DNA from 4 places in the Neorhizobium sp. P1_A6 genome. Region 3 is predicted to be linked to each of the others. Evidence: predicted binding sites of a transcription regulator. Region 3 holds the regulator's gene; each other region holds the start of a gene.
What was found. Region 3 encodes HrcA, which represses chaperone genes, less so after heat shock. Its sites were predicted from a motif close to GTTAGCACTCNCNNNNNGNGAGTGCTAAC; they were not measured.
Positions count from the first base shown of each region.

Region 1: groES (co-chaperone GroES) is a predicted target of HrcA. The motif match lies at 3,373-3,401, and genes of this name have one in related genera.
Region 2: groES (co-chaperone GroES) is a predicted target of HrcA. The motif match lies at 2,527-2,555, and genes of this name have one in related genera.
Region 4: groES (co-chaperone GroES) is a predicted target of HrcA. The motif match lies at 1,578-1,606, and genes of this name have one in related genera.

Region 1 covers NZ_JBFTZM010000002.1:46,551-52,095, forward strand. Annotated here, with positions in the region: gene AC1D3C_RS04315 (tripartite tricarboxylate transporter permease) at 1-1,204, shown strand, start outside; gene AC1D3C_RS04320 (NAD(P)/FAD-dependent oxidoreductase) at 1,239-2,495, shown strand; gene AC1D3C_RS04325 (J domain-containing protein) at 2,663-3,271, shown strand; gene groES (co-chaperone GroES) at 3,454-3,750, shown strand; gene groL (chaperonin GroEL) at 3,817-5,451, shown strand.
Region 2 covers NZ_JBFTZM010000002.1:247,991-253,535, reverse strand. Annotated here, with positions in the region: gene AC1D3C_RS05330 (FadR/GntR family transcriptional regulator) at 1-6, shown strand, start outside; gene AC1D3C_RS05325 (NAD-dependent epimerase/dehydratase family protein) at 30-860, shown strand; gene AC1D3C_RS05320 (SMP-30/gluconolactonase/LRE family protein) at 857-1,738, shown strand; gene AC1D3C_RS05315 (hypothetical protein) at 1,762-2,052, opposite strand; gene AC1D3C_RS05310 (usg protein) at 2,153-2,425, opposite strand; gene groES (co-chaperone GroES) at 2,704-3,018, shown strand; gene groL (chaperonin GroEL) at 3,066-4,694, shown strand; gene AC1D3C_RS05295 (hypothetical protein) at 4,795-5,217, shown strand; gene AC1D3C_RS05290 (glycosyltransferase family 4 protein) at 5,302-5,545, shown strand, end outside.
Region 3 covers NZ_JBFTZM010000009.1:82,889-88,433, forward strand. Annotated here, with positions in the region: gene hemW (radical SAM family heme chaperone HemW) at 1-516, opposite strand, end outside; gene rdgB (RdgB/HAM1 family non-canonical purine NTP pyrophosphatase) at 523-1,167, opposite strand; gene AC1D3C_RS18765 (VOC family protein) at 1,176-1,583, opposite strand; gene rph (ribonuclease PH) at 1,602-2,318, opposite strand; gene hrcA (heat-inducible transcriptional repressor HrcA) at 2,495-3,574, shown strand; gene grpE (nucleotide exchange factor GrpE) at 3,693-4,334, shown strand; gene ptsN (PTS IIA-like nitrogen regulatory protein PtsN) at 4,537-5,001, opposite strand; gene hpf (ribosome hibernation-promoting factor, HPF/YfiA family) at 5,079-5,545, opposite strand, start outside.
Region 4 covers NZ_JBFTZM010000008.1:211,389-216,933, reverse strand. Annotated here, with positions in the region: gene AC1D3C_RS18030 (bifunctional riboflavin kinase/FAD synthetase) at 1-320, opposite strand, end outside; gene AC1D3C_RS18025 (TIGR01459 family HAD-type hydrolase) at 360-1,208, opposite strand; gene groES (co-chaperone GroES) at 1,661-1,957, shown strand; gene groL (chaperonin GroEL) at 2,017-3,660, shown strand; gene clpB (ATP-dependent chaperone ClpB) at 3,948-5,545, opposite strand, start outside.

The sequences.
Region 1 (5,545 bases), on a different contig from region 3:
GATGGCCCGCAACGGACGAGCGGGCGTGGCACTGTCGACAGCGGCGATCGGCTCTTTTTTCGCCGGCACCGTCGCCACGCTGTTGCTGGCGCTGTTTGCGCCCTCGCTTGCCGAAATTGGATTGCTGTTCGGCCCCGCGGAGTACTTCTCCCTGATGATCCTCGGGCTTGTCGCCTCGGTCGTGCTTTCGCGCGGATCGCTGCCGAAGGCACTTGCCATGGTCTTCATCGGCATTCTGGTCGGTCTTGTCGGCCAGGACGTACAAACTGCCGTGCCGCGCTTCACGCTCGGTTTCGAAGAAATGTCGAGCGGTATCAATTTCGTCGTGGTGGCGATGGGATTATTCGGCATTGGCGAGTTGATCAAGGATCTGGAAAACCCGGAAAGCCGCACGGCCATCAACGCACCATTCTTCTCGATGATCCCGTCGCGGGAAGACTGGCGCAGGATGGTTGCGCCGATCCTTCGGGGCACCGGGATCGGTTCCGTGCTGGGACTTCTGCCGGGTGGAGGCGCGCTTCTCGCTGCCTTCGCCGCCTATGCCATAGAGAAGCGCGTTGCCAATCCGCCCGAAGGTTTCGGCGGTGGTGCGATCGAAGGCGTTGCATCGCCCGAGAGCGCCAACAATGCCGGTGCGCAGACCTCGTTCGTCCCGCTGCTCACGCTCGGCCTACCGGCAAACGCCGTCATGGCCTTGATGTTCGGCGCTCTGATCATGCAAGGTATCGCACCCGGGCCGACGCTGATTTCCGAACATCCCGACGTGTTCTGGGGCGTCATCGTGTCGATGTGGGTCGGCAACCTCATGCTGCTGGTCTTGAACCTGCCACTGATCGGCATCTGGACCCGCTTGCTGACGATGCCTTTCCACTATCTCTTTCCGGCTATCGTGGTGTTCTGCTCGATTGGCGCATTCTCGCTCAGCAACTCGGTCTTCGATCTTTGGCTGCTTGGAGCCTTCGGCGTCGCCGGCTACATCTTCGCCAAGCTTGATTGCGATCCGGCACCACTGGTGATGGGCCTCATTCTCGGGCCGATGATGGAGGAAAATTTCCGTAGAGCGATGTTCCTTGCCCGCGGTAATCCGGGCATTTTTGTCGATCGTCCGATTTCGGCGGGTCTGCTTGTCCTTGCTGTGCTCGCCATCCTCGCGGTCGCACTGCCGAAGATCAAGGCCGTCCGCGAAGAGGCATTTCAGGAATGAACCGGCTTATTCTGGACACGCAGAGTGAAACACCATGCATGTAGTGGTCATTGGAGCGGGTATCGTCGGCGCCGCGACGGCACTCGAGCTGTTGAAAGACGGGCACCAGGTCACCATCGTCGAGCCGGAACAGCCCGGCGGTCGCCACGCCGCGAGTTATGGCAACAGCGGCTGGCTGAGTCCCGCCTCGATCATCCCGATGTCGATGCCCGGCCTCTGGAGGAAGGTGCCCGGTTATCTTGCAGACCCTTCCGGACCGCTGACCATCCGCTGGCGGCATCTGGTGCGCCTCGCGCCCTGGCTGCTGCGCTTCGTGCTGGCCGGTTCGACGGAAGCCAAGGTCGAACGGACCGCGAGAATTCTGGCGAGCCTCCTGCACGATGCCCCATCACGGCATGCGGCGCTGGCCGAGAAAATCGGACGGTCGGATCTCATCCGGCGCAGGGGCCTGCTCTACGTGTATCAGGATCGCGCGGCTTTCGAGGCAGAGACTTTTGCGTGGCGCCTGCGACGCGACAACGGCGTTTCCTATCGAGAACTATCTTCGGCAGAATTGCATGAATTCGAGCCGAATCTTTCATCCCGTTACTCCTTTGCTGCCTTCGTTGAGGATGGTGGTCATTGCGTGGATCCGGGAGGTTATGTCGCAGCAATGGTCGATCATGCGGTGGATCTTGGCGCCCACCGCATCAATGCTAGGGCGACCGGTTTCGATTTTACCGGCAACCGGCTTTCCGGTATCCGGACAGAGGCGGGCACCGTGACGTGCGACAAGGCCGTCATCGCTGCCGGGATACATTCGAAAAATCTAGCAGGGCTGGCCGGTGACACAATCCCGATGCAGAGCGAGCGCGGCTACCACGTAGTCATTCCCTATCATCTGGCGAAGGGGGAGATGCCGATCATGCCGAGCGACGGCAAGATGGGCAACAATCCGAGCCTTGCCGGACTTCGTATTGCCGGACAGGTCGAGCTGGCAAGCGTTGAGGAAAGACCGGACTGGACCCGCGCCGAAATCCTGCTGAAACACGCCAGAGGAACCTATCCGGCACTGTCGGGTCTAGCCGAAGGAAAGACTATCGATCGGTGGATGGGGCATCGGCCCTCGACTGCGGACGGCCTTCCGGTGATCGGTTTTTCGAAGTCTTCCGAAGACATCGTTCACGCGTTTGGCCACGGTCACGTCGGCCTTGCAGCCGGACCGGTCAGCGGCGCGCTTGTTGCAGGCCTGATCGCTGGGCGCCAATGTGCCATCGATCTATCCGCGCTGTCCGCCGCCCGTTTTCGCTAATCCGCAATCCGCAGGATCGTGTCGGAGAACATCATGCGGCTGAAACGGCCCAAATCCCTGCTTTCAGTCGCTTCGACGACATCCGGCGATCCCCCCAGTTCGAAAATCTATGTGGTTGGGCGATCCATATTCGTTGCCGAGAGGATTGGCCGGTCGTATAAGGCGCGATGACGTCTGATTCAAAGATATTTGTTGGCCTGCGGTCGACCCGCAAAAAACCGGCCCCGGACCACGAACCAAGTCGTGCGAAATGCCAATGGGACGGATGCGAAAAGAATGGCACCCATCGCGCTCCCGTCGGGCGAGATGCTGAAGGGCTGTATCTGCTGTTCTGCCCCGAGCATGTAAGGGAATACGGCAAAGGTTATAACTTTGCGCCAAATCTGTCTGACCCTTTAATTAGGCGCTATCAGACGGAAGCAGCAAACGGCAGCCGCCCGACTTGGGGTACTGGTATCAATCGCGCGTCGGAAATGCCGCTCCCCTCGACGGCTCGCTCCGGTTCTGCAAAGGCAACGAACGCACGTAAAAGCGCTGCAGAACGCCAGGCGGCACAAGTGGATCTTCAGCGACGCAAGCTCAAGGTATTGGAGGCCAAGGCTTTCGAGACCCTCGATCTTTCGCCGGATGCAACACCGGAGGAGATCAGAAGCCGCTACAAGCAGAGGCTCAAGATGCACCATCCGGACGCAAACCATGGAGAGCGCAACTCTGAGGACGAGCTTCGGGCGTCGATTGACGCCCATAAGATCCTCAAGCTCAACGGCTTCTGCTAGGGGCGTGGCAAGGGATCTGCGGTAGTCTCGGTGGCAGCGGCGTGTACCTCCGACAAAGGGAGGTGCCACGGATGGCGGATCACAACTAAGGCACGAATCGCTCTAGCACTCTCAGCATAAGAGTGCTAAGGATATCCGATCGGGAACCCGCCATTGGGCTGCGCTCTCGCCAAGGAACCCAAATGAATAATACCATTTTTCGGCCGTTGCACGACCGCGTCGTCGTGCGCCGTATCGAGGCTGAAGCCAAGACCAAGGGCGGGATCATCATTCCCGATACCGCCAAGGAAAAGCCGCAGGAAGGCGAGATCGTCGCCGTCGGCACCGGAGCACGTGACGAGAGCGGCAAGATCGTTCCCCTCGACGTCAAGGCTGGCGACCGCATCCTGTTCGGCAAATGGTCCGGCACCGAGATCAAGTTCAACGGCGAAGACCTGTTGATCATGAAGGAAGCAGACGTCATGGGCGTCATCGCCTGATTTTCGGGCGCTTCTTTATTTCCTTTTGATGACGACTATGGGGCCAATGGCCCGGGAGTTATTGCCATGTCTGCCAAACAGATCAAATTCGGCCGTGATGCACGCGAAAAGCTGCTGCGCGGCGTCGACATTCTTGCCGATGCAGTCAAGGTCACGCTCGGTCCGAAGGGCCGCAACGTGGTGATCGACAAATCCTACGGCGCACCGCGCATCACCAAGGACGGCGTTGCCGTCGCCAAGGAAATCGAACTTGACGACAAGTTCGAAAACATGGGCGCCCAGATGGTCCGCGAAGTCGCTTCGAAGACCAACGACGTCGCCGGCGACGGCACCACGACTGCAACCGTTCTCGCCCAGGCGATCGTTCGCGAAGGCGGCAAGGCTGTTGCAGCCGGCATGAATCCGATGGATCTCAAGCGCGGCATCGATCTTGCTGTCACCGCCGTCGTCAAGGACCTGCTTGCCAAGGCAAAGAAGATCAATACCTCGGAAGAGATTGCCCAGGTCGGCACCATCTCGGCCAATGGCGAGAAGGAAATCGGCCAGTATATCGCCGACGCGATGCAGAAGGTCGGCAACGAAGGCGTCATCACGGTTGAAGAAGCCAAGACCGCCGAAACCGAGCTCGAAGTCGTCGAAGGCATGCAGTTCGACCGCGGTTACCTGTCGCCCTATTTCGTCACCAACGCCGAAAAGATGGTGGCTGAGCTGGAAGATGCCTATGTGCTGCTGCACGAAAAGAAGCTCTCCAACCTGCAGGCCATGCTTCCTATCCTGGAAGCCGTCGTCCAGAGCGGCAAGCCGCTGCTGATCATTTCCGAGGACGTCGAAGGCGAGGCTCTTGCAACGCTCGTCGTCAACAAGCTGCGTGGCGGTCTCAAGATCGCTGCCGTCAAGGCTCCGGGTTTCGGCGACCGCCGCAAGGCCATGCTGGAGGATCTGGCGATCCTGACGGGCGGCACCGTCATCTCCGAAGACCTCGGCATCAAGCTTGAAAACGTGACGCTCGAGATGCTCGGCCGCGCCAAGAAGGTCTCGATCACCAAGGAGAATACTACCGTCGTCGATGGTGCGGGGACCAAGGCGGATATTGACGGACGCATCGGCCAGATCAAGGCTCAGATCGAGGAAACCACTTCGGACTACGACCGCGAAAAGCTGCAGGAGCGTCTGGCCAAGCTGGCCGGCGGCGTTGCCGTGATCCGCGTCGGCGGCTCGACGGAAGTCGAAGTCAAGGAGAAGAAGGACCGTATCGACGACGCCCTCAACGCGACGCGTGCAGCGGTCGAAGAAGGTATCGTGCCTGGCGGGGGGACAGCCCTTCTTCGCGCCTCCATCCTTCTGAACATCAAGGGCGAGAATGAGGATCAGAATGCCGGGATCAGCATCATCCGCAAGGCTCTGCAGTCTCTGGTTCGTCAGATTGCCGAGAATGCCGGTGACGAAGGTTCGATCGTGGTTGGCAAGATCCTGGAAAGCAACACCGACAACTACGGCTACAACGCCCAGACCGGCGAATTTGGCGATATGATCGCCATGGGCATCGTCGATCCGGTCAAGGTGGTTCGCACGGCTCTGCAGAACGCGGCTTCGGTTGCCGGTCTGCTGGTGACGACGGAAGCCATGATCGCCGATCTGCCGAAGAAGGATGCTGCCGGCGGCGGCATGCCTGACATGGGCGGCATGGGCGGCATGATGTAAACGGTTCCCAATCGGGAACTCGAATAAACCGTTTGCGGTGAAGGGCTCCGATCGATCGGGGCCCTTTTGTCATATGCTGGCTACGTCTCGCTTC
Region 2 (5,545 bases), on a different contig from region 3:
GCCTGATGGCGGCCGCAGGGAGACGCATTGTGAAACGGATCGCAATAACCGGCGGGGCGGGCCGCATTGCCACGCAGCTCAGGGATTTTCTGCGCCCTGTCGTGCAGCATATCAGGCTGATCGATGTCAGACCGGCGAAAGAGCTTGCATCGAGTGAAAGTTTTTTCGAAGGCAATCTCGCGGATGCAGATGCGATGCGCGCCGCCCTCGACGGGATGGACGGTGTCATCCATCTTGGCGGTCTGCCTAACGAGGCAGGCATCGACGACATGTTGCAGACAAATATCCTCGGTACCTACAATCTCTACGATGCAGCGCGCGCAACCGGCGTGAACCGCGTTGTTTTTGCCTCCAGCAATCACGCGACTGGCTTTTATCCGCGGTCCGAAACGATTACCCCGTTCGATGTTCCCCGCCCCGACACGCGTTACGGCCTGTCAAAATGCTGGGGCGAGATGGTCGCGGGTTTTTATTACGACAAGGCCGGCATCTCGACACTGTCGATCCGCATCGGCAACGCTGCCGCCTATCCGAACAGCGAACGCACGGCTGCCATCTGGATCAGCCCTCGCGACCTCTACCAGCTCGTCTGGATCGGCCTTACCCACCCGGAAATCGCTGCCGCTGTCGTCTACGGCGTTTCGCGCAACGATTCCGGCTGGTGGCGCGACGAAACTGCCGAGCGCCTCGGTTATCGCCCGCAGGACCATAGTCGCGATCACCTGCGTATCGAGCAGATAGCCGAAAGTGCAGTAGCCGCATTCTTTCAGGGCGGCAGCTTCTGCGAAACCGAACACGACGGACAAGTCAGGCAGCGCGACAGAAACGGCCTGATCGTTCCTGGAAAGGCTGGGGCATGAGCAAACCGGACATCATCACCCCGAAGGTGCGACGGGTCATCGACTTTCCGCTGAAGGTCGGCGAATCGCCCACTTGGGACGACCGCACCGGAGATCTCTGGCTGGTCGACATCCTGGCGCCGGCAGCGATCTGCCTGCACGCCAACGGACAGGTCGACCGGTACGACATGCCGCACAAGATCGGCTGCCTGGCGCTCTGCGAAAGCGGCGATATCGCCGTAGCGCTCGAAAACGGCGTTCACCTCCTGAACCCGAAAACCGGGACGATGAAGCTGCTCTGCAATCCCGACGGCGGGCGCCCCGACAGCCGGCTCAATGACGGCAAGGTCGGCCCCGACGGCTGCTTCTGGGTCGGCACCCGTGACGAGGCTATCCCGCAGACCGGCAATGCCCGCCTCTATCGCGTCATGCCCGACGGCTCCTTCACCACGATCATCGATGGCGGGCTGCTGACCTCCAATGGCCTTGCTTGGAGCCCGGACGGCCGAACCATGTATCACTCGGACAGCAGCGGCCTTTTTGCCCAGGTCTTCGATTTCGATCCGCAGAAGGGCGTCACCGGTCCCCCTCGCCGGCTGCACGATTTCGCCCCGGAAGAAGGCCGGCCGGATGGCGCCGCCATGGATGCGAATGGTTTCTACTGGATCGCCGGCATCCTCTCGGGCGGCGTCAACCGGCTGTCGCCGGAGGGCGAGGTCGTCGAGATCTACAAAATGCCGGCGAAATCACCGACCATGCCCTGTTTCGGCGGGCCGGATCTCGCAACGATCTACGTCACCACCCTCTCCACCGACAACAACGGCACGTTCGAACCCGGAACGCTCTTCGCCTTCGAAGCCGGCGTGCGCGGCACACCCGTCCACCGTTTCAGGATTTGAACCCGTCGCCGATCGCGGCACGCTCAATGGACGGCCATGCTTAACATTCTATAGGGGTGTTGGGCATTGAACTGCGAAATCATCGCCTTTGCCTGCTTGAGCACGCGCTCTGCGCCCTCAGGATCATCACGCGCGAGCTCATCGGCATTCGTCCGGATTGCCTCTGCCATATTGTTTGACAGCATCGCGAAATGCCTGTTGCCCTCGGCCCAGGCCTCCCGCGCCGTTCCTTGGAGAGCCTGCGCAAGGTTGATGGAAATCTCCTCGCGCTCCTCGACGTCGAGATCACGGATCGTTTCTTGTTGTGCTTCCATTTTGCCACCCACTCAAAAGCCAATGTGACGGTGACGAGCTCATGAGAGCCTCGGCTGGCGATGAGTTAGGAAGCGAAAAATCTCTGTTCAAGTGCTGTCGTTAGTGCAGCTTGAACTCGCCGTCCACACGGCGCCATTCGTGCGGGCCGATCAGGCGCTGGTGGGTGTAACGCACGGAGTGAAGCGGGCCGTCAAGGTTGACCTGCCAGAAATCAAGAAACCTGTGCATCTCAGGGAAATCAGGTACCAGATCGTAGTCCTGCCAAACATATGTCTGCAGGACGGATTCGAAATCGGGGATATGGTAGAGGATGTGAGCAGTGGTAAGGCCGTAGCCGTGGAGCTGACGTTCCATATCTGATGAAAATCGCATGCTTCGTCTCCGTTTCATACCAGTCTGAAGCGGGCGCTTTTTTTGCGGCCCATCAACATTTTCAAAACGCCAAGCCCACGTTTGTTGTTCCTTTCCATCGTCTTAGCAGCCATCTCCAAAGAGTGCTGATTTTTTCGCGGGCTCTCTTGAAATCCCGAAATCCGCAAACCAGATCATTTCGCGCAAAACGCTCGCGCGAGGTTTTGCACCCGCCCGGACTGGTCATCCGGTCCGGCCAGGGGAACAACGTCATCATTGTTTGTCCATTGGAGGAAAACATGTCGTTCCGACCGCTTCACGATCGCATTCTCGTCCGCCGGGTCGAATCCGAGGAAAAGACCAAGGGTGGCATCATCATTCCCGACACTGCCAAGGAAAAGCCCCAGGAAGGCGAGGTCATCGCCGTCGGCCCTGGCGCGCGCAACGACGCCGGCCAGGTCCAGGCCCTCGATGTCAAGGTTGGCGACCGCATCCTGTTTGGCAAGTGGTCCGGCACCGAGATCAAGATCAACGGCGAGGACCTGCTGATCATGAAGGAAAGCGACGTCATGGGCATCATCGAGGCCCAGACCGAGCAGAAGAAAGCCGCCTGAGAACACCGTCCATCAATCAAGCAAGCTGCCTAATCGAGGAGTGAAAAATGGCTGCGAAAGAAGTCAAGTTCAACACCGATGCCCGTGAACGCATGCTGCGTGGGGTCGATATCCTGGCCAATGCCGTGAAGGTGACGCTTGGGCCCAAGGGCCGCAACGTCGTCATCGACAAGTCCTTCGGAGCGCCCCGCATCACCAAGGACGGCGTGTCGGTCGCCAAGGAGATCGAACTGGACGACAAGTTCGAGAACATGGGCGCCCAAATGCTGCGCGAGGTGGCATCGAAGACCAACGATCTGGCCGGCGACGGCACGACGACCGCGACCGTTCTTGCCCAGGCTATCGTCAAGGAAGGTGCAAAGGCGGTCGCCTCCGGCATGAATCCGATGGACCTGAAGCGCGGCATCGATCTTGCCGTCGATGCGGTCGTCAAGGAACTGAAGGCCAATGCACGCAAGATCTCCAACAATTCCGAGATCGCGCAGGTTGGCACCATCTCGGCCAATGGCGATGCCGAAATCGGCCGGTATCTCGCCGAAGCCATGGAAAAAGTCGGCAACGAAGGCGTTATCACGGTTGAAGAAGCCAAGACTGCCGAAATCGAACTCGAAGTCGTCGAAGGCATGCAGTTCGACCGCGGTTATCTCAGCCCCTATTTCGTCACCAACCAGGACAAGATGCGGGTGGAACTCGAGGATCCCTATATCCTGATCCACGAGAAGAAGCTCTCCAACCTGCAATCCATGCTGTCGGTGCTGGAAGCCGTGGTTCAGTCCGGCAAGCCGCTGCTGATCATCGCTGAAGACGTCGAAGGCGAAGCGCTTGCCACCCTCGTCGTCAACAAGCTGCGTGGCGGCCTCAAGATCGCAGCCGTCAAGGCTCCGGGCTTCGGTGATCGCCGCAAGGCAATGCTCGAAGACATCGCCATCCTGACGGGCGGCACCGTCATCTCCGAAGACCTCGGCATCAAACTGGAGAACGTCACGCTGAACATGCTTGGACGGGCGAAGAAAGTGTCGATCGAGAAGGAGAATACCACCATCATCGACGGTGCCGGCTCCAAGGCAGAGATCGACGGTCGCACGACCCAGATCCGCGCCCAGATCGAGGAAACCACGTCCGACTACGACCGCGAAAAGCTGCAGGAACGTCTGGCCAAGCTGGCCGGCGGCGTTGCCGTGATCCGCGTCGGCGGCTCGACGGAAGTGGAGGTGAAGGAAAAGAAGGACCGGGTTGACGACGCACTGCATGCGACGCGGGCCGCCGTCGAAGAAGGCATCCTGCCCGGCGGCGGTGTCGCGCTGCTGCGCGCCGTCAAGGCACTCGATAACCTCAGCACTGCCAATCAGGATCAGCGCGTCGGTGTCGAGATCGTTCGCCGTGCCATCGAGTCTCCCGTTCGCCAGATCGCCCAGAACGCCGGCGCCGAAGGTTCGGTGATCGTTGGCAAGCTGCGCGAGAAGAGCGAGTTCTCCTACGGCTGGAACGCCCAGACCGGCGAATATGGCGACCTTTACGCCCAGGGCGTCATCGATCCGGCCAAGGTCGTCCGTGCCGCACTCCAGGACGCCGCCTCCGTGGCTGGTCTGCTCGTGACGACGGAAGCCATGATTGCGGAAAAGCCGAAGAAGGAAACCGCTCCTGCCATGCCCGCAGGGGCGGGCATGGACTTCTGAGTGATGATCCGGCCCGCCCTTCTCAAAGGGCGGGCCAACCCGTTCAACCAACAAATCGACAACCGGGCGAAATGTCCATCTCCAGCAATGGGGTCACAGGATGAGAAAGGAAAGTATCGACAATACCGCACCAGAGCAGGCCGTAGAAGCAATCAGCGCCGCGCATCTGCTGCACCCGGCTTCGCATTTTAATCACCCGCGGGACGTGCTGGCGGCCGAACATATCGGCAGGGACGAGAAGCGGGCGATCCTCGCCTCATGGGCTTCCGACATATCCGCTATTGAATCCATGCCTGCCTTGCGCCGTTATCCGGGCATGGACAACATCGTCACTTATGACGAAATCCTGGAGGCTCTGAAAGCGCTCGACGGCGGCAGCGATCCTCTCCCCGCGCCGACCCTGCCAGTTCTATTGGAAACGGGCAGAAGCGACCGCAGAAAGCGACGAAACAGACGGCTTCGCGACCGTTTCGGCCTGTGCAGCTACTGGAACGGACGTCGCCGCCAGTTGTTTGAAACCTGAAGACTTCGACCCCGCGTGCTGTCCTGACGGGCGCGGACATGATTTTTGCCGACGACTCTTTGCTCTCACGAGGAGGTTTTGCCGATGAAGATCGCTCAGATCGCACCGCTTGCTGAAAGTGTTCCGCCCAAGCTCTACGGGGGAACCGAACGCATTGTTTCTTATCTCACCGAAGAACTTGTCGCCCAGGGCCATGACGTCACTCTCTTTGCAAGCGGTGATTCCGTTACCGACGCGAAGCTGGTGGCGTGTTCGCAGGTCGCATTGCGGCTCAACCCGGCCGTCAGGGACCACCTGCCGCATCAGATCGTCATGCTGGAGGAAGTCC
Region 3 (5,545 bases):
GCGCGGAAAGATCTCCCGCGCCAGTTTGATGGCCTTCAGCGCATCGGCAACGTCATGCAGCCGACCGAGGAATTTGAGGTCCGGATCGTTGAGCGCCTGGACGCCGAGCGAGACGCGGTTGACGCCGGCGGCCCGATAGCCGCGGAAGCGTGTCGCCTCGACGCTCGAAGGGTTGGCTTCCATGGTGATCTCGATGCCGTCGGGCACATGCCAATGCCTGGCAATGCCGTCGAGGATCGCCGAGACCGTGGCGGGGTCCATCAGAGACGGCGTGCCGCCGCCGAGGAAAATACTGGTGACGGTTTTCGGCCCGCTCATCCGTCGCATCACTTCCATCTCCTTCAGGAAGGCGGCGGTGAAACGCGGCTGGTCCACGGGCTGATGGCGTACATGGCTGTTGAAGTCGCAATAGGGGCACTTGGCCGCACAGAATGGCCAATGCACATAGACGCCAAAACCCGGCTCGCCGGTATCGGGCAGAAGCGTGTCGCGCAGAAGAGGAGCGGCTGAGTTCAAAATGCCTCAAGCCTCCAGGCAGGTTTCGACGAAACGCTTGAAGGCGCGGGCGCGATGCGAAAGCGCTTCCGGTTCGCCAGGTTTCCAGCCGTGTTTCTGATCACTACTCATTTCACCGAAGGTAATATCATAGCCTTCCGGTTGGAAGACCGGGTCATAACCAAAACCCTGGGTGCCGCGCGGCGGCCACACTACGGTGCCTTCCACTTCGCCCCGGAACATTTCCGTGTGTCCGTCAGGCCATGCGAGACAGAGAACGCTGACAAAGCGGCAACCGCGCTGTTCCGGCTTGGTCGCGCCGCGTTCTTCGAGCGCCTTCTCGACCTTTTCCATCGCCATCTGAAAATCGCGGCTGCCATCCTCACGTTCCGCCCAGTTGGCGGTGTAGACACCCGGCGCGCCGTCGAGCGCGTCGATGACAATACCGGAATCGTCAGACAGTGCGGGCAGGCCGGAGGCCCTGGCGGAGGCGAGTGCCTTGATCGCGGCATTTTCTTCGAATGTCGTGCCCGTCTCGTCCGGCTCTTCGAATTGCAATTCGGCGGCGGATTTGGCCGAGAAACCGAAGGGGCCGATCAGTTCGGCGATTTCGCGGATCTTTCCGGCATTGTGGCTGGCGACCACGATCGTCTTGGTATCGAGCTTGCGCATGATAATTCCTATTCGATATTCCAGAGCCTGGGCTCTGCGCATTCCAGGCTGTTGCCGGCCGGATCGCGGAAATAGATTGAGCGGGCACCGTTCGGCCAGCGGAAATCGCTTTCGATGGCAATCCCTGCCTTGTTGAGCTTTTCCCTGATCAAGTCAATCGCGTCGCCCGTCATGCGAAAGCAGACATGTCCCGGTCCCGTCGCGCCATGTGGCGGTACGGGCAGCGCATCGGCGGGCGGTGGCTTGATCGTCTCAGCCGGATTGAAGATCAGCAGGATCCCCGGCCCACAACGGAAGAACACATGTCTGGTACCAGCGCGCAGCACCTTCTCAAGGCCGAGAATGCCGCCGTAGAACGCTTCGGCGGCATCGAGATCGTCGGCGTAGAGCGCGGTTTCGAGAATGCCTTCAATCAAACCGCACCTCTTTCAGGTTCAGGCAATCGCCTGCTTCTGCATCGCCACCAGTTCCTGGGTGCCGTCCTGAGCGAGCGCCAGCAGCTTCAGGAACTCCTCCTGGCTGAAGGGCTTGCCTTCCGCCGTACCCTGCACCTCGACGATGCCGCCGGAACCGGTCATGACGAAATTGGCGTCCGTCTCGGCAGCCGAATCCTCGATATAGTCGAGGTCGATTACCGGCTGGCCGGCAAAGATGCCGCATGAGATCGCCGCGACATGGTCCTTCAGCACCTTGTCGACCTTGGTCATCGAGCGGGCTTCCATCCACTTCAGGCAGTCGTAGAGCGCAATCCAGCCACCGGTGATCGAGGCGGTGCGGGTGCCGCCATCCGCCTGGATGACGTCGCAGTCGATGGTGATCTGCTTTTCGCCGAGTGCTTCGAGATCGATGACGGCGCGCAAGGACCGACCGATCAGGCGCTGGATTTCCTGGGTGCGGCCGCCCTGCTTGCCGCTAGCGGCTTCGCGCTTCATGCGGTCGCCGGTGGCGCGCGGCAGCATGCCGTATTCGGCCGTCACCCAGCCTTTGCCGCTGTTGCGCAGCCACGGCGGCGTCTTTTCTTCAAGACTCGCGGTGCAGAGCACATGCGTGTCGCCGAACTTCACGAGGCAGGAACCTTCCGCGTGCTTGGAGAAATTGCGCTCGAACGAGACCTTGCGCATCTGGTTCAACTGTCTGCCTGAAGGCCGCATGCTTCACTCCCTGGATTTCTGTTTCCGCCTTCTACGGCCCCGGCCGAGCTTTTGCAAAGAAAAAGCCCTGATGAGTGTGCAAGCGAATGATCGTGGCTGGCGCAATTTTCCCTTTGGAGAAGGCGCGTCGAATGACTATATTTTGTCGAATGATCAACGGAACGGTGACGGTCTAGATGGGATTTTCGGCATCGACGGGTAGGGACAGCGGCTCTGTGCTCGATGACCGTTCGCGCGAAATTTTCCGCCGCATCGTGGAAAGCTACCTGGAAAACGGTGAGCCGCTAGGCTCCCGCAATCTTTCGCGGCTGCTGCCCATCTCTTTGTCGCCGGCTTCGGTGCGCAATGTGATGAGCGATCTCGAGGAGCTCGGCCTCATCTATTCCCCGCATATCAGCGCCGGTCGCCTGCCGACCCAGTCGGGGCTCCGGTTTTTCGTTGACGCCTTCATGCAGGTCGGGGACCTGTCGGCCGAGGAACGTGCCAATATCGATCGGCAGATCCGCCCGGCCGACCGAGATCAGCCGATGGAAAGCCTGATGGCGGAGGCTAGCCGCATGTTGTCGGGGGTCTCGCGCGGCGCCGGCATCGTCATCACCACCAAGAGCGATCCGGTTCTCAAGCATGTCGAGTTTATCCGCCTGGAGCCGACCAAGGCGCTCGCCGTGCTGGTCGGCGATCACAACCAGGTCGAAAACCGCATCATCGAATTGCCCGCCGGCGTGACCTCGTCGCAGCTGACCGAGGCGGCGAATTTCCTCAATGCCCACCTGAGCGGCCAGACGCTGCCGGAACTGCGTGGCCAGCTGAAGACCCTCAAGGACCAGGTCCAGGGCGAGCTTTATGCGCTCTCGCAGGAACTGGTCGAGCGCGGTCTGGCGGTCTGGTCCGGCGACAGCGAGGAAGGAAAGCCGACCCAGCTGATCGTCCGCGGCCGGGCCAATCTGCTCGAAGGCCTGGCGGATGTTGCCGATCTCGATCGTTTGCGGCTGCTTTTCGACGATCTCGAAAAGAAGGACAGTCTGATCGAGATTCTTGATCTCGCCGAAAAGGGGCCGGGCGTCCGGATCTTCATCGGCTCGGAAAACAAGCTGTTTTCGCTTTCCGGCTCGTCGCTCATCGTGGCGCCTTATCGCGACGGCGAGGACCGCATCGTCGGTGCCGTCGGTGTCATCGGGCCGACGCGGCTCAATTATTCCCGCATCGTGCCGATGGTGGATTACACCGCGCAGCTGCTTGCCAGGCTGTCGCGCTGAATTTTGCGGCCGGACCGGCCCAAGTTTCCCAGCAAGCCTTGATTTTTCCACCTTAAACCTCGATATCGGGCACAAATCCAAGCCCGTAAATCGAAGTCAAGAATAACCGGAGACCGTCATGACCGACGAAACCAACAAGAACGGACCTGACGCAACTGCCGCGGAGAACGCCGCGGAAGCCGTAGCATCTGCTCTTGAGGACGCGGCCAACCAGAAGAATGCCGAGGCGCCTGCCGCCGAACCTGATCCGCTGGAATTGCTGAAGGCCGAAAACAACGAGTTGCGCGACCGCTTCCTGCGGCTTGCCGCTGAGATGGATAACTTGCGCCGCCGCACCGAACGCGAAATCAAGGACGCTAAGTCCTATGCGGCGGCCGGCTTTGCACGCGACATGCTCGCCGTTTCGGACAACCTGCGCCGGGCGCTGGACGCCGTGCCGACCGAAATGCGCGCCACGGCAGATGCCTCGCTGACCACGCTCCTGGAGGGCGTCGAGATGACTGAACGCTCGATGCTGTCCGCTCTGGAGCGCCACGGCGTGAAGAAGATCGATCCTGAAGGCCAGAAGTTCGACCCGAACTTCCACCAGGCTATGTTCGAAATCCCGAACCCTGCTGTCCCGAACAATACCGTCGTCCAGGTCGTCCAGGCCGGTTTCACGATCGGTGAACGCGTGCTGCGGCCCGCTATGGTCGGTGTCGCAAAAGGTGGACCGAAGGCGGAAGCCTCTGCAGAAGCCGCTGGTGAGAAAAGCGCCTGAAGTCTTTGAGGAGCAGGCGATAAGCCTGCTTCTCATTTCAGCCCGGACACTCCCGTTGGTGTTTGCTCGTCGGACTGGCGATTGTTCCTGATCCGTTGAGTTTCCACGCATAATCCCCGCGAAATGCGGCTCAAAAACAAAACCGCCCGGCGCTTTGTCAGCAGCCGAGCGGTTCGTTTCGTCCCCACGAATGTATATGCCGTCAGGCGGCGTGGTTGGCCTGTTCCTCATTGAGGAATGCATAGATCGCCGAAGCGGAATCGGTTTTGCGCAGCTTGGCGACGAGATCCTGGTCGCGCAGGACGCGGGCGATGCGCGACAGGGCCTTCAGGTGATCGGCGCCGGCGCCTTCGGGTGCCAGCAGCAGGAACACCAGATCGACCGGCTCGTCGTCGAGCGCTTCGAAATCGACCGGCGCTTCAAGACGCGCGAAAATACCCTTGATCGACGAGATGCTGTTGAGCTTGCCGTGCGGGATGGCGATGCCGTGGCCGACGCCGGTGGAACCGAGCCGCTCGCGCTGCAGGATGATGTCGAAGATTTCTCGTTCGCTCACGCCCGTCAACTTGGAAGCCTTGGCCGCCAGCTCCTGCAATAGCTGCTTTTTGGAGTTTACCTTTAGGGCAGGAATAATCGCATCTTGCTGCAGCAAATCTGCCAATGCCATTCTCTTCATCCTTCGTGCCGCAAGAGCTTGTGCCCTAGGCGAAGGGGAGCGCCGTCTCCGACGCTCTCCCCAAGTTGTTAGTTCTTGATATTGGTGGAATCGATCCAGCCAATATTGCCGTCATTGCGGCGGTACACAATGTTCAGATGTTCCTTGCCGGGGCTACGGAACAGAAGAACAGGCTCGTCTGTCATATCAAGTGCCATGACGGCGCTTGCGACCGTCATCGTCTTCAACTGCTTCGAACTTTCCGCGACGATGGTCGGCGCGAAATCCTCGGGCACTTCCTCCCCTTCATCCGGTACGCTGTCCATAACAGTGTAGGCAACTTCCGCATAACCATTCACATGGTTGCCGGCATGATGATCCTTGAGCCGCCGCTTGTAGCGGCGCAGACGTTTTTCGATCCGCTGTGCTGCGGCATCGAAACTGATCTGCGGATCATTCGCCTCGCCAGCCGCATGCAGGACGATCCCGGTATCGAGATGCACCTTGCAGTCGGCAGAAAAGCGCGAACCAGCCTTTTCCACGATGACTTGGCCTG
Region 4 (5,545 bases), on a different contig from region 3:
TCCGCCGAGCGGGTCGCGAACTCGCGGGTGAAGGGATATTCGATCACCGAGCGGAAACCCATGGCCTCCAGCAGCCGGGCCTTGAGCGGCGCCGGCGTCAAACGGAAGACCGGTTCCTCCGGGCGGAAAACGGTGCGCGGATGCGGCTCGAAGGTCAGCACCAGGGCTGGCACGCCGCGCTGTTCGGCAAGTGCCAGCGCGCGCTCCAATACGCTGCGATGACCGCGATGCACGCCGTCGAAATTGCCGATGGCGATGACGCCGGCCTTCAACTCCTCGGGCAGCGGTTCCTTCTTCTCGTTGCGGTGGAAGACAGTCATGCGCGGATTCCGGTTCAGGCCCAATTCAGGCCCAGGGGGCTATGCGAGGCGCGGCATCCAGTATTTCGGCGCGGCATTTTCCCGCTTCAGCCAGGCGTTGAGGATCGCTTCGTCGGTCTGGCCGTTGACGGTATATTCCGCGACATGGATGCCCCCGCTGATATAAAGCAGGTCGAGGCCGTATGCGAGCGCGCCGCGCACGTCGGTCGGCATGCCGTCGCCGATCGCCAGCACCCGGTTCATCGGGAAATCGCCGCGCACTTCGCGGGCGGCTTCGATCGTCGCCTCGTAGATCGGGCGGTGCGGCTTGCCGGCGACGCGGGTCTTGCCGCCGAACTCTTCGTAGTAGGCCGCGACCGCGCCGGCGCAGGGGATGATCTTATGGCCGCGCTCGACGACGAGATCCGGGTTGGCGCAGATGAAAGGCACGTCGCGCTTGGCAAACGCCATCAACATGTCGGTATAGTCTTCCGGTACTTCCTTCTCGTCGTCGAAGAAACCGGTGCAGACGATGCATTCGGCTTCGTCGGCGGAGACCACCTCGACGCCGAGCCCGTCAAACAGGTTGAGGTCGCGTTCGGGACCGATCAGAAAAACCTTTTTCGGGCCATCGACGATCAGGTGCTGGGTGACGTCGCCCGACGTGACGATCCGGTCATAGGTGCCGTCAGGCACGCCGAGCGTGCGCATCTGCTCGATGACGCCGGGAGCCGTGCGCGGCGAATTGGTGATCAGCACGACGGTGGCGCCGGCTTCGCGGGCCGCAGCGAGCGCCTTGCAGGAATGCTGGAAAGCCTCGACACCGTTGTGAACCACACCCCAGACGTCCGAGAGGACAACGTCGTAGTCGCCGATCACTTCGCTCAGATTGCCGATGCGCTTTGCCATGTAATATTCCCATCTCGCAAGTCCCGGGTCACATGACAAACCCGGTTGAGGATTACAAGAGATAATCGGGAGAAAAACCGCGACGAGATCGCCGACGTCGGCAGGGATAACTCTTCGCACCGGTGCCCGGATCGCCGCCGCGTCGGCGCCATTCTTCCACCAAAGTCCCGTGCAACATGCCGACCTGCCCGAAGGGGTGGCCGAAACGAGAGACCCCGATGTGGCCGCAGACAGCCGGCAATTCCGCGAGACAACAGGCGTTCAGCCAGCATCCGTATCGTTAAGCGTATTTCGTATGAAGTTCCGAGCCGTCTCGAAAATTTTACGGCCGTTCTTGACTCATCCGCCAGCCAGCCCTATTTCGACGCGGCTGGCACTCTCCAACCGGGAGTGCTAACAGCACCGAGATACGGGTTTCACCCGTCCATGTCATTTGATCGAGGGATTAGACAATGGCAAGCACCAATTTCCGCCCCCTTCATGACCGCGTCGTTGTTCGTCGCGTCGAATCCGAAGCCAAGACCAAGGGCGGCATCATCATTCCTGATACCGCCAAGGAAAAGCCGCAGGAAGGCGAAATCGTCGCCGTCGGCACCGGCACCCGCGACGACAAGGGCAACATCACTGCTCTCGACGTCAAGGCTGGCGATCGCGTCCTGTTCGGCAAGTGGTCGGGCACCGAAGTCAAGCTCGATGGCGAAGACCTTCTGATCATGAAGGAATCCGACATCATGGGCATCATCGGCTGATTTCCGGCCGGTTACTCTTCATTCTAAATCGCTGACACCCCTTTTCAGGAGTTATCAAAATGGCAGCCAAAGAAATCAAGTTCGGCCGCACCGCGCGCGAAAAGATGCTGCGCGGCGTCGACATTCTCGCTGACGCAGTCAAGGTAACGCTCGGCCCGAAGGGCCGCAACGTCATCATCGACAAGTCCTTCGGCGCTCCGCGCATCACCAAGGACGGCGTATCGGTCGCCAAGGAAATCGAACTTGACGACAAGTTCGAGAACATGGGCGCCCAGATGGTCCGCGAAGTCGCTTCGAAGACCAACGACATCGCCGGCGACGGCACCACGACTGCTACCGTTCTTGCCCAGGCGATCGTTCGCGAAGGCAACAAGGCCGTTGCAGCCGGCATGAACCCGATGGACCTGAAGCGCGGCATCGACCTCGCAGTGGCAGACGTCGTCAAGGATCTCCAGGCCAAGGCCAAGAAGATCTCGACCTCGGAAGAAGTCGCACAGGTCGGCACGATCTCGGCAAACGGCGACAAGCAGGTCGGTCTCGACATTGCTGAAGCCATGCAGAAGGTCGGCAACGAAGGCGTCATCACCGTCGAAGAAGCCAAGACCGCCGAAACCGAACTCGAAGTCGTCGAAGGCATGCAGTTCGACCGCGGCTACCTCAGCCCCTACTTCGTCACCAACCCGGAAAAGATGGTCGCCGACCTCGACGACGCTTTCATTCTCCTCCACGAGAAGAAGCTCTCGAACCTGCAGGCTATGCTCCCGGTTCTCGAAGCCGTCGTTCAGACCGGCAAGCCGCTCCTGATCATCGCTGAAGACGTCGAAGGCGAAGCTCTTGCAACGCTCGTCGTCAACAAGCTGCGTGGCGGCCTCAAGATCGCTGCCGTCAAGGCTCCGGGCTTCGGCGACCGCCGCAAGGCCATGCTCGAAGACATCGCCATCCTGACGGGCGGCACTGTCATCTCCGAAGACCTCGGCATCAAGCTCGAAAATGTCACGCTCGACATGCTCGGCCGCACCAAGAAGGTCTCGATCTCCAAGGAAAACACCACGATCGTCGACGGCGCCGGCTCCAAGGCCGACATCGAAGGCCGCGTTGGTCAGATCAAGGCTCAGATCGAAGAAACCACTTCGGACTACGACCGCGAAAAGCTGCAGGAACGTCTGGCCAAGCTGGCTGGCGGTGTTGCCGTGATCCGCGTCGGCGGCTCGACGGAAGTCGAAGTCAAGGAAAAGAAGGACCGCATCGACGACGCCCTCAACGCGACGCGCGCTGCTGTTCAGGAAGGCATCGTACCGGGCGGCGGCGTTGCCCTGCTGCGTTCCTCCGTCAAGATCACCGCAAAGGGTGCAAACGACGACCAGGAAGCCGGCATCAACATCGTTCGCCGCGCTCTTCAGTCGCTGGTTCGCCAGATCGCTGAAAACGCTGGTGACGAAGCTTCGATCGTGGTCGGCAAGATCCTCGAAAAGAACGAAGACAACTACGGCTACAACGCCCAGACGTCTGAATATGGCGACATGATCACCATGGGCATCGTCGACCCGCTCAAGGTCGTTCGCACGGCTCTGCAGAATGCAGCTTCGGTTGCTTCGCTGCTGATCACCACCGAAGCCATGATTGCCGAACTTCCGAAGAAGGAATCGGCTGGCGGCGGCATGCCTGGCGGCATGGGCGGAATGGGCGGCATGGACATGATGTGATAGGCGCAAGCCTATCGCGGAAGCCGCCCGTCACCTCACGTGGCTCAGCGCGTCAAGCGCGCTGAACAGGCGGCAAGAAGCAGCCTAGTTTGAAAACGATTTAGGGCTCCGGTTTGACCGGGGCCCTTTCTGTTTGAGGGTCCGCGACCTCACTTCGCGAAACAAACCTGGCCCCGCCGCCCCAGAACACACCCCAATGAAAATGGCCGCACTGTTTCCGGTGCGGCCATTTTTTGACTGAGCTGTTCGACGGCTCACGCTGGGCTGCGGAGCCGCCATTTTGCAGGTTATGCGGCTTCGCTGACCGCCCGCTTGACGCGGAAGAGCAATCGGTCGGAACCGGCACTCACAGCAACGGCCGATCCATCCGGGATCTGGCCGCCGAGGATCTGTTCGGCGAGCGGATCCTGCATGAACTTCTGGATCACCCGCTTCAGCGGACGCGCGCCGTAGACCGGATCGTAGCCCTTGTCGGCCAGCCATTCGCGGGCGTCCGAACCGAGATCGATGCTGATCTTGCGCTCCGCCAGAAGCGACAGCAGCCGCTTCATCTGGATATCGACGATCGCGCCCATCTCGTTGCGCTTCAGGCGATGGAACAGGATGATCTCGTCGACGCGGTTCAAAAACTCGGGCCGGAACGAGGCTTTCACGACGTCCATCACCTGCTCGCGCACGCTTTCGGAATCCTCGCCCTCGCGAAGGGCGGTCAGGTATTCCGCTCCGAGATTGGAGGTCATGATGATCATCGTGTTCTTGAAGTCGACCGTGCGGCCCTGCCCGTCCGTCAGGCGACCGTCGTCGAGCACCTGCAGGAGAACGTTGAACACGTCCGGATGCGCCTTCTCGATCTCGTCGAACAGCACGATCTGGTAGGGTTTGCGCCGCACCGCCTCGGTCAGCGCGCCGCCTTCCTCGTAACCGACATAACCCGGAGGTGCACCGATCAGCCGCGCGACCGAATGCTTCTCCATGTATTCCGACATGTCGAGACGAACCATCGCCGACTCGTCGTCGAACAGGAAGCGGGCCAGCGACTTCGTCAGCTCCGTCTTGCCGACACCGGTCGGGCCAAGGAAGATGAACGAGCCGATCGGCCGGTTCGGATCCTGCAGGCCGGCGCGCGAACGGCGAACCGCACGCGAGACAGCCTGGACCGCATCACCCTGGCCGATGACGGATTTCGCCAGCTCGTCTTCCATGCGCAGCAGCTTGTCGCGCTCGCCTTCCAGCATCTTGTCGACCGGAATGCCGGTCCAGCGCGACACCACATGGGCGATCGCATCCGGGTTCACGACTTCCTGCACCATGGCATTGGTCGAGGTATCCTGGGCTTCGGCGTCCACGAGGCGCTTTTCCAGTTCCGGGATCACGCCATAGGTCAGTTCGCCGGCACGCTGGAACTCGCCCTTGCGCTGGGCAGTCGCCAGTTCGTTGCGGGCTTCGTCGAGCTGCCGCTTCAGGTCCGCGGCAAGGCCGAGCTTCTGCTTTTCCGCCTGCCAGCGGGCCGTCAGCGCATCCGCCTGTTCTTCGAGCGAGGTCACTTCGCCTTCGAGACGCTGCAGCCGATCGGCCGAGGCGCTATCGGTTTCCTTCTTCAGGGCTTCGCGCTCGATCTTCAGCTGCATGATGCGGCGGTCGAGTTCGTCGAGTTCCTCGGGCTTGGAATCCACCTGCATGCGCAGCCGCGATGCGGCTTCGTCCATCAGGTCGATCGCCTTGTCGGGCAGGAACCGGTCGGTGATGTAGCGGTTGGAAAGCGTCGCAGCCGCAACCAGGGCCGAATCCGAAATGCGGACCTTGTGGTGCTGTTCGTATTTTTCCTTCAGGCCGCGCAGGATCGAGATCGTGTCCTCGACCGTCGGCTCCTCGACCATGACCGGCT